Regions from separate parts of the Solibacillus sp. FSL K6-1126 genome, predicted to be linked through region 3. Evidence: predicted binding sites of a transcription regulator. Region 3 holds the regulator's gene; each other region holds the start of a gene.

Evidence for each region. The regulator Rex, encoded in region 3, represses fermentation and respiration genes when NADH is low (regulators of the CRP and FNR family bind a similar motif). The targets are predictions, from matches to a motif close to TTGTGAAATATTTCACAA.
Region 1: a site for Rex is predicted at 3,828-3,845, ahead of yeiL (transcriptional regulator YeiL). Genes of this name have one in related genera too.
Region 2: a site for Rex is predicted at 2,803-2,820, ahead of MHH44_RS11175 (DUF1641 domain-containing protein). Genes of this name have one in related genera too.

What each region holds. Positions count from the first base shown of each region.
Region 1 is NZ_JBBOPD010000001.1:2,787,490-2,793,452, forward strand. It holds gene alaS (alanine--tRNA ligase) at 1-2,221, opposite strand, end outside; gene MHH44_RS13895 (MFS transporter) at 2,619-3,767, opposite strand; gene yeiL (transcriptional regulator YeiL) at 3,872-4,540, shown strand; gene MHH44_RS13905 (NupC/NupG family nucleoside CNT transporter) at 4,595-5,806, opposite strand.
Region 2 is NZ_JBBOPD010000001.1:2,276,900-2,282,862, forward strand. It holds gene MHH44_RS11160 (dehydrogenase) at 1-324, opposite strand, end outside; gene MHH44_RS11165 (serine protease) at 340-963, opposite strand; gene MHH44_RS11170 (NAD(P)/FAD-dependent oxidoreductase) at 1,095-2,282, opposite strand; gene MHH44_RS11175 (DUF1641 domain-containing protein) at 2,318-2,746, opposite strand; gene MHH44_RS11180 (aldo/keto reductase) at 3,287-4,123, shown strand; gene MHH44_RS11185 (winged helix-turn-helix transcriptional regulator) at 4,199-4,582, opposite strand; gene MHH44_RS11190 (MFS transporter) at 4,693-5,916, shown strand.
Region 3 is NZ_JBBOPD010000001.1:3,892,704-3,898,666, forward strand. It holds gene groL (chaperonin GroEL) at 1-1,240, opposite strand, end outside; gene groES (co-chaperone GroES) at 1,357-1,641, opposite strand; gene MHH44_RS19375 (CPBP family intramembrane glutamic endopeptidase) at 1,918-2,646, shown strand; gene tatC (twin-arginine translocase subunit TatC) at 2,738-3,562, opposite strand; gene tatA (twin-arginine translocase TatA/TatE family subunit) at 3,580-3,807, opposite strand; gene MHH44_RS19390 (redox-sensing transcriptional repressor Rex) at 3,886-4,521, opposite strand; gene MHH44_RS19395 (ABC-F family ATP-binding cassette domain-containing protein) at 4,767-5,963, shown strand, end outside.

The DNA of each region.
Region 1 (5,963 bases), 1.1 Mb from region 3:
TTGCATTCGATTTTAAAAGGCCTGCTGCTTCATTTAAAATTGCTTCTTCTTCTTTAATCGCTTCATATGCCGCTTTTCCTGTAACAGCCTCAATTCGGCGTGTACCTGCACCGATTCCGCTTTCGGATACGATTTTGAAAATGCCGATTTCAGATGAACGGCTTACATGCAGTCCACCGCAAAGTTCGATCGAATAATCCGAAACAGCTACAACACGGACAACATCCCCATACTTCTCACCGAACAGTGCCATTGCACCCATTGCTTTTGCAGAATCAATATCCATTTCCTGAATCACGACTTCGATATCTTCCCAAATTTTTTCGTTCACTGCACGTTCAACTTGTGCAAGCTCTTCTTTTGTTGCAGCACCAAAGTGAGAGAAGTCAAAGCGCAAACGATCTGGTCCTACATAAGAACCTGCTTGTGCTACATGGTCACCTAATACATCTTTTAATGCACGGTGCATTAAGTGTGTTGCAGTATGGTTTTTAAGGATTAATTTACGTTTTAATTCTTCAACTTTTGCAGTAGCGATATCGCCGACATTCATTTCACCCGATTCCACTACAACTGTGTGTAATGGCTGGCCGTTTGGTGCTTTTTGAACATCTTTTACAATGGCCGTGAATCCGTCTGCTTCAATGATACCTGTATCGGCAATTTGTCCACCCATTTCAGCATAGAACGGTGTTTCAGATAGAATAACCAACGCTTCTTCACCTTCGGAAGCTGTTGAAGTTTCTTGACCGTTAACAACAATTGCAGCAACTTTTGCAGAAGCTTCCAATGCATCATAAATAAATGTAGATTGCTGTGTTAAATTCGACAGAACTTCGTTTTGCACTTGCATTGAATCAACGTCAGCACGTGCATTACGCGCACGTTCACGCTGTTTTTCCATAGAAGCTTCAAAACCTTCTTGGTCAACTGTCATGCCAACTTCTTCTGCGTACTCTTCCGTTAATTCAATCGGGAAACCGAATGTATCATACAAACGGAATGCATCAGCACCCGGGATAACTGTTTCACCTTTAGCTTTTTGGCTTTCTGCAACTTCGTTGAAAATTGCTAATCCGCCATCAAGTGTTTCATGGAAACGCACTTCTTCATTTTTAATCACACGTTGAATAAATGCTTCTTTTTCTTTTACTTGCGGATAAAAATCATGCATAATCTCTCCGACAGTCGGCACTAATTCAAACATAAACGGTTTTTCGATGCCTATTTTTTTCGCATATCGAACAGCACGACGTAATAGACGACGCAATACATAGCCGCGGCCTTCATTTGATGGTAATGCACCATCCCCAATAGCAAATGCTACTGTACGGATATGGTCGGCAATTACTTTAAATGGTGTATTCACATCTTCAGTCGATCCGAAAATTTCTTTTAAATCCACTTCATGCGGACGTTTGTAACTACGGTTTGCGAACGCTTCTGTTTTTTCAATGATTGGCATGAAAAGATCTGTATCAAAGTTTGTTGGTACATTTTGTACAACAGAAACGATACGCTCAAGACCCATACCTGTATCGATGTTTTGTTTTGGAAGTGGCGTATAAGTGCCGTCCGGATTATGGTTGAATTGAGAAAATACTAGGTTCCAAATTTCAAGATAGCGCTCGTTTTCCCCGCCTGTGTACATTTCTTCTTCCGGTGCACCAACGCCGTACTCTTCACCGCGGTCATAGAAGATTTCAGAGTTTGGACCTGATGGACCTTCCCCGATATCCCAAAAGTTGCCTTCCAATCGGATTAAGCGCTCTTTCGGAATTCCGATTTCATTATGCCATACGTCATAAGCTTCCTGATCCTCCGGGTGGATAGTTACCGATAACTTTTCAGGATCGAAGCCCATCCATTTTGGATCCGTTAAAAACTCCCAAGCGTAATGAATTGATTCTTTTTTAAAGTAATCCCCAATAGAGAAGTTCCCTAACATTTCAAAGAATGTGTGGTGGCGCGCTGTTTTCCCTACGTTTTCGATGTCGTTCGTACGAATCGATTTTTGTGCGTTTGTAATGCGCGGGTTATCTGGAATAATACGTCCGTCAAAATACGGCTTTAATGTTGCCACACCTGAGTTGATCCATAAAAGCGATGGGTCATTAATTGGCACTAATGGTGCTGATGGTTCAATATGATGCCCTTTTTCTTTAAAGAAATTCAAATAAAGACGACGAATTTCAGAACCTGTCATAGTTTTTGTTGTCATGATTTTTTCCTCCTAAAATTTATTGAAGTCGATGAATTGTGGTACAGATTAATTACACCTTCACGCATATAAGCGCTTCATTTACCGGAAATTTTTATGTTCCGCAAAATGAAAACAAAAAAAGCCTCCATCCCGGTAAAGGGACGAAGACTATTATCTCGTGGTACCACCCTAATTTATAACGCGCATGCATTATATCTCAAGTGCTTGTAACGTAAGCAAACGGCAGTGGTTAGCTGCACTCTGGAGTAGCTTTCAGTATTTATTCGGGGAGATTTTTTCAGCCGGGAAATCTCTTTCTGTTCACGAAGTCCATACGTACTTGTTCCATCATCGTTTTCATTTTATTATGCTCTTCATTATAAAAAATAGACATCGTGCTGTCAATCGGCATTCCTTAATAATTAAAACGTTTTTTCGTCAGTAAAATTAAAAGGATTGCAGGCACTGTACATATAATCATTCCTAAGAACGCCAAACCTGGCTCAATTTCATAAAGTGCACCACCTAAAAGTGTAAGAATCGCTGCACTTAAACTCATTGCAAGTGCAGAATAAATCCCCTGTGCATTTGGAATTTGCTCTTGCGGTAAAGCTTTGGAAATATAGCGGATAAAGGCATAATGCGCCATTGCAAATGACAGAGCGTGTAGTGCCTGAGATAAGATAAACATCGGCATATTCGGAAATGCGTAAACTAGTATCCAACGAACACTCGAGCCAATTGCAGCAACGAGCATTAACGAAGAAGGCTTCCACTTTGTCAAAAATGTATCTGCCTTATAAAAATAAAGGATTTCAAATATTACTGCGACATTTAAAATCATTCCGATATAAAACGGATTGACATTCAGCTCCTGTAAATAAATATAGCCGTAGTTATAGTACGATGCGTGTGCCCCCTGAAGCAAAATAACAACAAACAATACGATGATGAAGCTTTTTACTTTAAATAGCCCTTTCATTGAGAGCGTTTTTCCATTTTCTTTTACCGGCACTAAACTTAATACTTGAGGTGCAGGCATAAATTGAATGATGAGTAATGCGGCCAATCCTACAATCATCATCCATAAAATCATTTGCTCACCATACATCCCGCTAATCATACTAATGATCAATACAGCGACAACAAACCCGAAAGATCCAAATGAACGTGCTTTTCCATAATGGATGGATCCATGTTGCATTAATGTGGAAGCACTGCTCTCAACAGCCGGTAGTAATGCCGGGTAAAAGGCGCTGAACAGCAATGTCATTAAAAACAGGCCGCCAAATGAATTAATCGGTATGTATAGCAGTGTCACAACTAATGAACTTGCAGTAAAAAAGATCAGCACATTTTTGTTGCTCATCACTTTTGAAACAAACGGAAAAATAAACATCGTCGAAAGTGCCCTTGCAACCAGCCCAAAACCCATTATTATGCTCGCTTCCGAAACCGTAAGCTCTTTATCATTAATAAGCCAACCCGTCCAATATGGCAGGAAAATCCCCCACGTAATAAAGAACATAAAGAAATTTTTCGCGAGCCAACGCTGATTATTCATAATCTTCATCCTTTTTTCAAATTTATTAAGTTGAATATTAACATGAGAAATACTACAATAATGTGAGAAATCTCATATTTTATTGGAAGGAGTTGCTCTATAATTTGAGAAAGTTACCAATAGATGAAAGTCTCCCCTATATCGAACAATACCCGATTTCCCAATATTTTTCGTTTGACATTGTGCCATATATCAATGTGTACGAATTCGACAAAGGGGAATTTATTTTCCATGAGCATTCTTTCCCCGACTATTTATATTACATGGTCGAAGGGAAAGCTAAATTATATATTACCCATAAAAACGGGAAAATTTCGCTCATCGATTTTATTACAGCCCCAACGTTTATGGGGGAAATGGAGCTCCTAAACGCCGAACGCTATTCTAAAGGCATTCAAACTTTGTCAAAGTCGGTATGTTTTGCGATTGCGATTCAGGAAGTGAAGGAAAAATTATTGACAGATCCTGTTTTCCTAAAAATGCTCTGTCTATTTTTAAGTCATAAAGCAACAACAGCAACAACAAAATATACGCAAAACCAGGCCTATCCTTTGGAAAACCGGTTAGCTTCATTCATTTTACTATCGTCGGATCAACAATTCTATAAAGAAAAACATACTGAAGTCTGTGATTACTTAGGTGTATCATATCGCCACCTGCTTTTTGTCCTTGCACAATTCAGCGAGGCAGGCTATATTACGAAGCAAAATCGCGGGTATATCCTGACAAATCGTTCCGAACTAGAAAAACTGGCAGCAGAAATTTCGTACTAAAAAAAGACTGCGCTAAAAATATTTTTAGCACAGTCTCTTGAATACTGAATGATATTAAATAAACATACCAGCAATTGCAGCTGATAATAATGATGCCAATGTTCCTGCAGCAACCGCTTTAATCGCAAGCTGTGCAATCATTGGACGTTTATCCGGTGCCATACCACCTAAACCACCGATTAAAATACCCATTGAACTTAAGTTTGCAAAACCACAAAGCGCAAACGAAATAATGATGCCTGTTTTGTCCGATAGCTCGCCGATAACCGGACCGAAGTTAGAGAAGGCAACAAATTCATTTAAAATTAATTTTTGACCGATAAACGAACCTGCACGTACTGCTTCATCCCAAGGAACACCGATTAAAAATGCTAGTGGAGCAAATACATAACCTAAAATACCTTCAAGTGTTACATTTTCAAAACCGAACAATCCTGTTATGCCGCCTAAAATACCGTTTAATAAGGCAATTAATGCGATGAAACTTAATAGCATTGCTCCAACATTTACTGCTAATTTCAAACCGTCAGAAGCACCAACAGCCGCTGCATCAATAACGTTTGTCGCTTCAGAATTACGCTCTAATTTAAAGTCATCTTCATTTACTTCTTCTGTTTCAGGAATCATTAACTTTGCCATTACCAATCCTGCTGGTGCAGCCATGAAACTTGCTGCCAATAAGTATTCAAGCGGAACACCTAATAAAGAATATCCGATTAATACTGAACCTGAAACCGATGCAAGTCCACCTGTCATAACCGCGAACATTTGTGATCTTGTCATTTTATTTAAAAATGGTCGAATAACAAGCGGGGCTTCAGTTTGTCCAACGAAAATATTAGCAGCAGCATTCACTGATTCTGCTTTTGTCGTACCTAATACTTTTGATAAGAAACCACCGATAATCTTAATGACAAATTGCATAATCCCTAAGTAATAAAGGACAGAGATTAAAGATGAGAAGAAAATAATAATTGTTAATACGCTCATCGCGAATACAAATCCGACATTTTCCGGATCTGCTAAACCGCCAAATACAAAGACAATCCCTTCATTGGCATAACTAACCAGCTTCTGTACACCATCAGAAAGTTGCATAAGCTTCTCACGGCCAAAAGACCATTTTAATACGATAAATGCAAAAATCAATTGGACAATTAATCCTGAAATAATAATTCTCCATTGAATTGCTTTACGGTTACTAGATAACCCGATGGCAATCGCTACGACTCCCAGAATACCTATGATTCCCCATACGAAATCCATGTATGTGCACCTTCTCCTTTAGTTTTGAAAACCTTTTCATTTTGTAATAACTGACATACAACTTCGGACGTCATATAAGTTTTTTTTCATACTAACATACCCATAGAAATAATATTAATTAATAGTTTCTTTTAAAAGTTCTGATTTTTCAGCAAAA
Region 2 (5,963 bases), 1.6 Mb from region 3:
TCTATAATATTTTTTTGCCTGAACAAATTCAATGCTGAAATAATAGCAGTGCCCAATAATTATATAAAGTTGAGCTAAGCACTCCTTAAGATCTTCTTTAAAATGCTCTTCCTGATCCAACAACAGCTGTAAAATCTTTAGATTGCTATTAGCTAAAACAAAAGGTTCACTGTCAAAACGTAGAAAGTCACTCATCTTTTCAATGTTCCCCTCTTCTAGTAATGATGTGAACATTGCTCTATATGCCTCATAATGTGCATCCAATGATGTAAATGTTTGTGATCGATAATGGTCAAGCTGCAATGTTTTAAGTTGCTCCCCCATCGTTATATACACCTCCTATTTTTCCAAAGATAATGGCTCGTACAGTTCTCTTTTAATTATTGAAAATTGGTCCATAAAACGAATGACTTTCTGTTTAAAATCATTATATATTGCTGCATTCTCTTCTAAATACTGGCGCAGATTTTTTATTATGATTGTTTCGATTTGGACGAGTTTTTTTGGATAATGTTCGTATTCATAGAAGCGATCATTAAATAATTGCTTTGAGCTGTTTTCAAATTTCATATATAAATCATATTGTTCTTTTGATAATGATTCGAGTACATCACGCAAAAGATCCAAAAATAAATTGACTGTCATTACCGAAACCATTAAAGCATTCGTATAAGATCCAACAGTTGTTTTTTTCAGTCGTTTTAATTTCGAACTGACAAGGATCTCATTCAATATAAAATTTCGCAACAAAAAAATGAGGGCATACTCGGAATTGATGACCGGTTCTTCCTCAAAATAAAAGTAAATCCAAACATCACTTACACTGTCTTTTGCAAAAGATAAGTGTGTAAAGTCATGGCGGATTAAATGGAAAAAGTATCCAAAATGCTCAAGCTGTTTAAATTGTTCCAACTGTTGATCAGTTAATATAAATAACGAATTCGATGTATCAAAATCCTTCATCTTCACACCTCATTTACAATCTTTACTACCATTATAATAGTTATTTGTTAAATTTTGTTGTATTTTGTAAAATAAAAAGACATACCCGAAAGAAAGTGACTTTCGGGCATGTCTAATCTAATTAATATGAATTAATATGCTAGGCCAAATAACGCTTTAATATGAGTCATATAGCGGATATTTGAAGCTTCTTTCATTAATGAAGCTGGTAAACCTACTAATTGAGTGTTGTTTGCCCCAACTGTAGCAATACCGTCTTTACGACCTAAAGAACCTAAAGTACCTGAGTTAGTAAATTTGAATTCTTTTAAGTCGGCACCTTTAATTTGCGCAAAAATGTTGTAACCTGCAATTTCACCTTGCTGCCACGCTACTTGAGCAGTTGGCGCATAAGTTGGGCGGTCACCTGGGTTTGGAATATGTGCTGATGCATCACCAATAACAAATACTTCAGGATGTGAAGTAGATTGTAAGAAGTCATTGATTGTTGCTTTACCGCGATCTGCAGCTAAACCTGATTCAGCGACTAATGGAAGCGGAGCAACTCCACCTGTCCATACTAATGTGTTTGCAACGATTGGCTCACGGTCTTTTAATTGAATGACATTGCCTTCAACACCAGTAACAGGTGTTGATGTAATGAATTCTACACCGCGCTTCGATAATGACTTAGTTGCACGATCGATTAAGTTTTCCGGGAATACTGGCAAGATTTTTGGACCTGCTTCAACTAGTTTAATTTTAAGGTCTTCAAATTTAACACCGTATTTCTCAGCAACTTTAGGGAAGTGGTCTACGATTTCACCAACAAGCTCAACGCCTGTTAAACCGCCACCGCCGATAACGATTGTAGCATCTGCTTCGTCTTTTGTTGTTGCATATGCTTTAATGCGTGCTTCAATATGCTCGCGAATTGCATTTGCTTCATCTACTGATTTTAATACGAAAGAGTTTTCCTCTAAACCTGGGATTCCGAAGAAACCTGTTTGGCTACCTAGAGCAACAACTAATGTATCGTATTGTACTGTTTTGCCGTTTGAAAGTACTACATTTTTGCTTTCAACGTCAAAGCTGTTTACTTTTGCGATTTCCAAGTTGATGTCATAACCTTTGAAAATCTTTTCAAGTGGCAATGCTACAGCACCTTCAGCAATTGTACCGCCAGCTAAACGGTGTAATTCAGTAATGATTTGATGTGTAGGGAATTGGTTTACAACTGTAATACGCGCTTCGTCTTTATTTAAATATTTACGAGCTGTTTGTGCTGCTAATACACCAGCAAATCCAGCACCTAAAATAACGATTTCTTTAGTTACCATATTAAAAATCCTCCAATAAAATTAGATTATACAAATTATTTCATTTGTTTACGTTCAGATGCTACTTGTAAAAATGCATTAGCAAAACGTAATGCCCCTTGAACCTGTGGGTCTTTTAACATTTTTAATAAGCCGAATACACCTACTGTTTCATTGCTAATTTCAGCACGGTCTTTCGCTTCAATCGCTGTCTGTGCCAATGATTTTGCAGTATCAACAACTGGGCTAGCCATTTCTGTTACAGCCGCAACTGTATCATTTTTTAATGTTTCGTCTGTTGCAACACTAGTCGCAAATTCATAAGTTTTTGTTAATAAAGTAGTCATCTCAGCCAATTTTGGTAAGTTATCTACTAAAGTAGTTAATGAAGCTTGTACCTCTGGCTTTAGTAACTGATCTAATACATCTAATTGCTCTTGTGTAACAGCCACTTTTTCTACCTGCTGATTATTCATTTCTGACATAATAACTCTCCTTTGCCATCACTTAATATTATTTTTTTCGAAAATTTCATACCTAATTGTAAAAACTTTCACATACCATTCAATAAGCAACGATAGCACAAAGATTCGTTTGTTACAATTAGAAATCGGAAATAAACGACCGAAAAACTTAATTCAAGAATATTCTGTAATTTTATTATTTAAAAAAATTTAATTTTTATGTATTTAGCGTATTTTTGTGTATTTTATAATAAAAATTTCCCTTTATTATTTTTAATATTGGAAGTATTGAAATAGTTGATTCTTATCATTATTAAAGGTTAATTAGGTATTTAAATGATGGAAAACAAAAATTCATTACTACGAAAAGTGAATCACCCCCTCCTCTATTCCCCACCCTGTTATTTTTCTAAAAAAACTTTCTCTTTAAACTGTTGATTTGACTCAATAGGAACCTCCACGTTGCTATGAAACGAAAAAGTGCGTACTTTTTTTATTTTTCGAGTGGATCCATAATAAAAAAGCAACGAAATACTTATTCAATTGGAGGATCAATAAATGATTACTAGTTTACAGGATACAATCAAATTAAATAATGGGGTAGAAATGCCAGCAATGGGCCTTGGCGTCTTTCAGGTAGAAAACGATACAACGGCAGAAATCGTTAAAAATGCGATTGAGCTAGGTTATCGCAGCATTGATACAGCTGCTATTTACGGCAACGAAGCGGGTGTTGGCGAGGGCATTAAATTAGCACTGGCCTCTACCGGATTAAATAGAGAGGACTTATTCATCACATCTAAAGTTTGGAATGCCGGTTTAAATTATGAGGAAACTGTTTCAGCTTACGAAGAAAGCCTGGGAAAATTAGGGCTGGATTATTTGGATCTCTATTTAATTCATTGGCCGGGTCAAAATAAATTTGCCGAATCTTGGACCGCTTTAGAGGATCTATATCAGGAAGGCAAAATTAGAGCAATCGGGGTTTGCAATTTCAATATCTCGCATCTGCAGGATTTATTGAAAACTGCTCGTGTAACACCAGTCATTAATCAAGTAGAGTTTCACCCGCGTTTACAACAACGATCATTACGTGCATTTTGTAAAGAACACAATATTCAGTTGGAAGCTTGGGCTCCATTAATGCAAGGGGGTCTACTCGAAGATACGACAATTGCAAAAATTGCCGAAAAATATGGAAAATCAAATTCACAAGTTATTTTACGTTGGGATATTCAAAATGAAGTAATCACGATTCCTAAATCAGTTCGTAAAGAGCGGATGGCGCAAAATGCCGACATTTTTGACTTTAGTCTTACTGATGAAGAAATGCAGATAATCAATGCGATGAATTTAGATAAACGCGTCGGTCCAGATCCGGAAGTTTTTGATTTCTAATTTAAATTGAAGAATTGAAAATTGCAGAGACGAAAAGCCTCAAGATTTTAGTACTTGAGGCTTTCATTATTTTTATTAAGATAGTTTTTGCACAGCAATATCATCATCTCGCTGCATAAGAAGAACTTCTTCACCATTCTCTTTTAATTTTTCAATATGTTTCTCTCCCCATGTACAAAGTAAGTTGAGCACCGGCTCCATCTCGTGTCCATATGGGGTTAAAGAATATTCAACTTTCGGTGGTACTTGGTTATACACTTTACGATTAATTAAACCGCATTGTTCCAGTTCGCGTAATTGGGACGTCAGCATTTTTTGTGAAATGCCGGGAATTAATCGGCGAAATTCATTTGTTCGGATTTGACCATGGTGATTGAGGTGACAAAGAATGACTGGTTTCCATTTACCGCCAATGACTTCGAGTGTTGCTTCGACACCAATATTATAAACTTTTTTCATTTTGAAACCCCCAGTATTATCAAAAGTAACTAAAAGTACTGTACATGCTTTTATAGTATGTATGAATAATACTATACCCTATAAAATAAATCAAAGGAGTTATTTTTAATATGTCTACATCAAAAACACCAAACGCCAGATTAACACTTCTTGCGTTAGCAATCAGTTCGTTTGGTATCGGTTCCACAGAATTTATCAGTGTTGGATTGCTCCCGCTCATCACAAATGAGTTTGGTATTACTTTAAGTACTGCCGGATTAACAGTATCAATTTATGCATTAGGCGTTACAATCGGAGCACCTATTTTAACAGTTTTAACATCCCGGCTTGATCGTAAAAAAGTGCTTCTGCTCGTAATGGTTCTTTTTATCGTCGGTAATTTATGGGTAGCGATTGCACCCACATTTACTTTACTGTTGATCGGACGCATTATTTCGGCATTTGCCCATGGGGTATTTATGTCAATTGCGGCGGTTATTGCTGCTGATGTTGTGGCACCTAACAAACGGGCAAGTGCCATCGCTTTTATGTTTACAGGATTAACTTTGGCAACTGTCAGTGGAGTACCTTTAGGAACATTTATTGGCCAAGTAACGGATTGGCGTCTGTCATTCATTTTCATCGTCATCATTGGCATAATTGGGTTAATCAGCAATGCGTTCCTTGTACCAAATAATTTAACAAAGAGTGAACCGATTTCATTAAGTGATATCGGAAAAGTATTAAGCAATTTCCGTATGCTGTTAATTTTATTTATTACAGCAATGGGTTACGGAGGCGTATTTGTTGTTTACACATATGTGTCCCCTATTCTTGAAAATCAAATGGGCTACTCACCCCATGCGATTGTCGTCATATTAGTTGTATACGGAATTTGTGTCGCTATTGGAAATACAATCGGTGGCCATTTTGCAAACACTAATCCATTGCGTGCGATATTCATCTTCTTTATTGGATTAGCGTTAACGTTACTTGGTGTCTACTTCTCATTTGATTCCAAAGTAATTGGGCTCATAATGGTATTAGCAGTGGGACTGTTTATGTTTATGAATGTGCCGGGCTTACAACTGTATGCCGTTCAGCTATCCGAAAAATATGTGCCTGCAGCCACTGCGATGGCTTCCGCTTTAAATATTTCAGCTTTCAATATCGGGATCTTCCTCGGTTCATATGTCGGCGGTTTAATTGTTCAATATCAGTCACTGGACAATACGCCCCTATACGGATTTTTAATGGTTATCATTGCGGCAAGTATTACGTTAGCTTGGATGATTGTTGAAAATAAACAAAACGTTTGTACTGCGAAGGAATTCTCGCCATTATCGAAAAATTAATCGCTATAATATATTTAAGTAGAAATGGATAGAAACCTCTCCTAACA
Region 3 (5,963 bases):
CACCACCTGATACGATACCTTCTTCTACTGCTGCACGAGTTGAGTTCAATGCGTCTTCAATACGTAATTTGCGCTCTTTTAATTCTGTTTCTGTTGCAGCACCAACTTTTATAACTGCAACACCGCCAGCTAACTTCGCTAAGCGCTCTTGTAGTTTTTCTTTATCAAATTCAGAAGTTGTTTCAGCAAGTTGCGCACGGATTTGGTTTACACGACCAGCTACTGCATCAGTGTTACCAGCACCTTCAACGATTGTTGTGTTATCTTTTGATACGATAACTTTAGCAGCACGACCTAAAGTTGATAAGTCAGCTGATTTTAAATCTAAGCCAAGATCTTGTGTAATTACTTGACCCCCAGTTAATACAGCAATATCCTCTAACATTGCTTTACGACGGTCACCGAAACCTGGAGCTTTTACTGCTACAGCGTTGAATGTACCACGTAATTTATTTACTACCAATGTTGCAAGTGCTTCACCTTCAACATCTTCAGCAATAATTAAGATTGGGCGACCTTGTTGAACCACTTGTTCTAATACTGGTAAAATCTCCTGAATGTTTGAGATTTTTTTGTCTGTAATTAAAACGAATGGATTATCAAGTACTGCTTCCATTTTATCCGTATCTGTTACCATATAGTGTGATGCATAACCACGGTCAAATTGCATACCTTCTACTACATCTAATTCTGTTGTAAAACCTTTTGATTCTTCAATTGTAATAACGCCGTCGTTTCCTACGCGCTCCATCGCATCCGCAATGTATTGACCGATTTCTTCATCAGCCGAAGAAATTGCCGCTACTTGTGCGATAGATTCTTTATTTTCAACTGGACGTGCAATTGCCTGAAGCTCTGTTAATGCAGCAGCAACCGCTTTATCCATACCTTTACGAATACCTACTGGGTTAGCACCAGCTGTTACGTTTTTAAGTCCTTCACGAATCATAGCTTGAGCAAGTACTGTTGCAGTTGTTGTACCATCACCTGCGATTTCATTCGTTTTAGAAGCTACTTCCGCTACTAATTTTGCACCCATATTTTCATATGCGTTTTCTAACTCAATTTCTTTTGCGATGGATACACCGTCATTTGTAATAAGTGGAGAACCGAATTTTTTCTCTAAAACAACGTTACGTCCTTTAGGTCCTAAAGTTACTTTTACAGCGTTAGCTAATTTATCTACACCAGATGCCATTAATGAACGTGCTTCTTCTGAAAACTTAATATCTTTTGCCATAATTCATTTTCCTCCTAAATTTTACGATCTATTTTTTTGATTTATTGTTTATGAAGATGTGCAGCTAGCAAAGCTTAGTATGTATAACTAGCTGCAATTTTCTTTTGATTTTGTAATTATCCGACAATTGCAAGTACATCGCTCTCACGCAGGATTAAATATTCTACGCCGTCGTACTTCACTTCCGTACCAGAGAATTTAGAGAAGATAATTTCGTCGCCTTCTTTTACGTCAAGCTCAAGACGAGTGCCGTTGTCAAGAACACGACCTGTACCTACTGCCACTACTTTACCAGTTTGTGGTTTTTCTTTTGCTGAGTCGGGTAAAACAATACCAAATGCAGTTTTTTCCTCTACCTCAACAAGTTCGATAATGATGCGATCTCCTAATGGTCTTAACAATTGAAACAACCTCCTAAGAAATTTTCTATTTTTAGCACTCTCGTTTGTCGAGTGCTAACACATTTATTAGTTTAATGAATTCCATATTTTTTTGCAAGTATGTGCACTAAAAAATTTTGATTTATTGGCAAATTCCTCTACAATAATGTTAAATGTATAACAGTGGGCTATCATAATAGCCCATATTAAACTCTATAATAGAAGGTACAGCATTCCACATACTTTTTTGGGATGTGTAATTCTACTAGTCAGTAAGAGAAAGAAGGTTTTTCATCCGTGACTTCCCGTTCATCAGATAAGTTCAAAACGCAGAAGACCGCATTCTATGTGTTAATAACTTATATCATCTGTCAGTTATCAGTCTTATTACTTATATTCATCCCAGGCTTAAAAGATTCCCTTTTACAACTATTTTCTGGTATGTCTGAGCAGGATCAACTTATAAAATTATCTGCTTGGTGGTCAACTATTTCATTTGCGGTTGCCTTTATTGTGAGTTTTATATTAATCTCCCGCAATAAGCAATTTTGGGATGTATTTAAAGGGGAAAAGGCATCAATTGGTGCTTCTATTGGTTGGGGTATCATCGGTTTCTTCCTTGTCTTTTTAGGGCAGACAATCGGCGCATACATTGAGCTTGCTTTAGGAATTGATATGGGCTCGGAAAATACCGAAGCCATTATGAGTGTCACAAAGGTAGCGCCGATTATGATTATTGCGACTGTCTTATTAGGACCAATCTTGGAAGAGCTTGTATTCCGTCGTGTAATTTTCGGTTCAATTATACAAAACTATAATTTCTGGATTGCGAGCATTATTAGTGCAATTGTATTTGCTGCGATTCATATGGATTTTACACATATTTTACTGTATACAATTTGCGGTATGATCTTCGCATTTTTATATCATAAAACAAAGCGCCTTCTCACACCGATTATCGCGCATATTCTATTAAATGGTTTCGTCACATTTATCCAAATGAATGCCGATAAGTTTCAAATATAACTTTTACCCGCTATTTTACATAGCGGGTTTTTTAGATAACCTTCTTTAAAAGGAAACTAAAAAAACGCTACCAAATTCGATAGCGTTACCATTAACTGTTATTCATCTGCTCCATTTGCCGACGCTGCATTTCGAGTAGCTCTTCTACCTGCAGCTCACGCTCTCGTTCCTCTTCTGCTAAAATTCGCTCTTTTTCTGCCACTTCATATTTTCGATAACCAAGACGTGCAATGACAATACTTACTTCATATAAAATAAATAGTGGTATTGCAATAATGATATTCGATACTAAATCAGGCGGCGCGAGCAATACCGAAATCACGATTAATACAAAATACGCATATTTTCGGAATTTCACCATGAGTTTCGGATTAATAATTCCGAGACGTGAAAGAAACAGTGTTACAACAGGCAATTGAAACAGCACCGCAAAAGGCACTATTAACTTAATTAAAAATGAGAAGAATTCATTAATACCAATTGTTTGCGTAATATTCAAATCATTGGATAAATCCGTCATAAAGCGCATAATAAATGGAAATAACACAAAATAAGCAAAGGCTATTCCCCCTATACACAGTGCAAAAGCATACGGAATATATTTCAATGTTGCCTTACGTTCAGCCTCATGCAAACCAGGTGTTATAAAAGCCCATAGCTGGTATAGCAGTATTGGCGATACAATAACGGCAGCTACAATAAATGTAACTTGTAAATACACGGTTAAAGGATCTGCCGGACTAAATGCATTCATCGAAAAACTGGCAGCTAAATCGCTGCGTTGAATGTATCGAATAAGTGGTTTCGCCGTATAGAATCCGACGAAAAGAGCCATCACGAAGAAAATCGCCACGAAAAATAAGCGCTTTCTAAGCTCTTCCATATGTTCAACTACGGTTAATTCTCTTGAATTCATAGCAATACATCCTTATTTTACTTAACTTCGTTTTTTTCGTTCTCTTTATGTTCAATCACTTTTTTCTTTGTATCAAAATCGTCGTCGTCGTCTGTCAAGCCTTTCGTAGCGCTACGGAATTCACGTAAAGTTGTCCCCATTGCACGACCTAATGATGGCAATTTTTTGGGACCGAATATTAGCAAAGCAATCAGTCCAATGATTATTAGGCTCACAGGTGTAATCGCATTTAAATGTACAATCACTATAGCCACCTCCTCTATTATTATGTATATTTTACATTAATTAACTAGAATTTGCTATTTATAGTAATGAACATTTTGTTACTTACCTGAGTTTCGTACTAAATACGTAAGTGCCTGTAATTCTACCGATAGATCTATGTTCATCACTTTAATCGTGTCAGGAACAGATAATCGTACTGGTGTGAAATTTAATATACCTTTTGCATTTATTTTAACGAGTCGGTCTGTCATCATTTGTGCTGAGCGGGAAGAAACCGTTAATATTGCTAACTCCGCGCCAAATTCCTCATACATTTCCTCCAAACGATCTGGATGGAATACTGGAATATCACTTATCGTCGTTCCTTCCATCGGTGCTTTCGAATCAAATGCAACAACGATACGCGTGTTGTGATTTTTTTGGAAGTTATACTTTAGTAAGCCATTCCCCAGATTCCCGACTCCTATTAATGCAACATTCATTACCTCGTCCTGGTCTAAAGTTTGTCGGAAAAACTCCAGTAAGTACTGGACATCATATCCATACCCCTTTTTACCGAGTGCCCCAAAGTAAGAAAAGTCACGTCGAATCGTAGCAGAATCTATTTTCATCGCATCACTTAATTCCTGTGAAGAAATACGCTTTTTACCTTCAGTTGCGAAGTTTTTCAAAAATCGATAATAAAGAGGAAGTCTTTTTGTTGTTGCTTGTGGAATTTTTACTTCTTGTTTCACACATTCTCCTCCTATGTACATTTGGAAATCTTTTTCAAATAATGCCTCTGTATAACGTGTCGAGATGACCTGCTCGATTTGATCAAGTAGTTGTCGCCAAGCGATATGGCACGCTTAACATAAACTCCACTCTTTGTGCAGAAGCAAGTTAATCTTACTAAACAAGGAGCGACAAGTAAAGTATCCATCGTTGCGTACAATGTTCCCATCCATTAAACTAAATAGGAGAAACTGAGGTGTAAACAATGATTGTCTTACAAGTAAATCAATTATATAAATCCTTTATTACAGATGAAATATTAAGCGGTGTAAAATTAGAAGTTCAGCACCGTGATCGTGTGGCATTAGTAGGGCGAAACGGTGCCGGCAAGTCCACATTATTAAAAATAATTGCCGGACAAATGAGCTACGACTCTGGTGAAATTATTATTCCAAAAGATATTCAAGTCGGCTATTTGGAGCAGCATGCAGGTATCGACTCTGAACTTTCAATTTGGGACGAAATGATGACAATTTTCGCAAACTTGCAAAACCAGGAACAAACGCTGCGTCAACTTGAACAGCAAATGGCCGATCCTGCCATTTATGAAGATAGCGAACAATATGCACGTATCATGGCAGAGTATGACCAGTTGCAGCATGATTTCAAAGATGCAGGCGGTTATCAGTATGAAGCCGATACCCGTTCTGTTTTGCATGGTATGCAATTTTTCCCTGAAGATTATCAAAAGCCGATTCGTTCTCTATCCGGGGGACAACGGACACGACTGGCCCTCGCAAAGCTTCTTTTGTCAAAGCCCGACCTCCTTATTTTAGATGAGCCGACCAACCATCTTGATATTGAAACACTGTCATGGCTGGAAGGCTATTTAAAAGGTTATGATGGAGCTATTTTAATCGTCTCACATGACCGTTATTTCCTAGATCAGGTCGTGTCGATCGTTTATGAAGTATCCAGAACAAAAGTGTCGAAATATGCAGGGAACTACAGTGCTTATCTAGATGAAAAGGCGAAGAACTATGAACGTGATTTAAAAATGTATGAACGTCAAATGGATGAAAAAGCCAAGCTCGAAACGTTTATTCAAAAAAACCTTGCCCGGGCTTCAACTACAAAGATGGCACAGTCACGTCGCAAAGTGTTGGAAAAGACTAGTTGGATGGAATCTCCTGATGGCGATGAAAAAAGTGCCAACTTCGGCTTTACAATTGAGCGCCAAAGCGGAAATGATGTACTGTCGGTGGATGATTTAACAATTGGGTTCACGAACAAGGCGATTTCCGAAAATATTGGAATGCGTGCCTTTAGAGAAGACCGTATTGCACTTGTCGGTCCAAACGGTGTTGGGAAATCTACTTTATTGAAAACAATCGTTCAAGATATCGAGGCACTTGCCGGAGATATCCGTTACGGTACGAATGTGCAAATTGGCTACTATGAC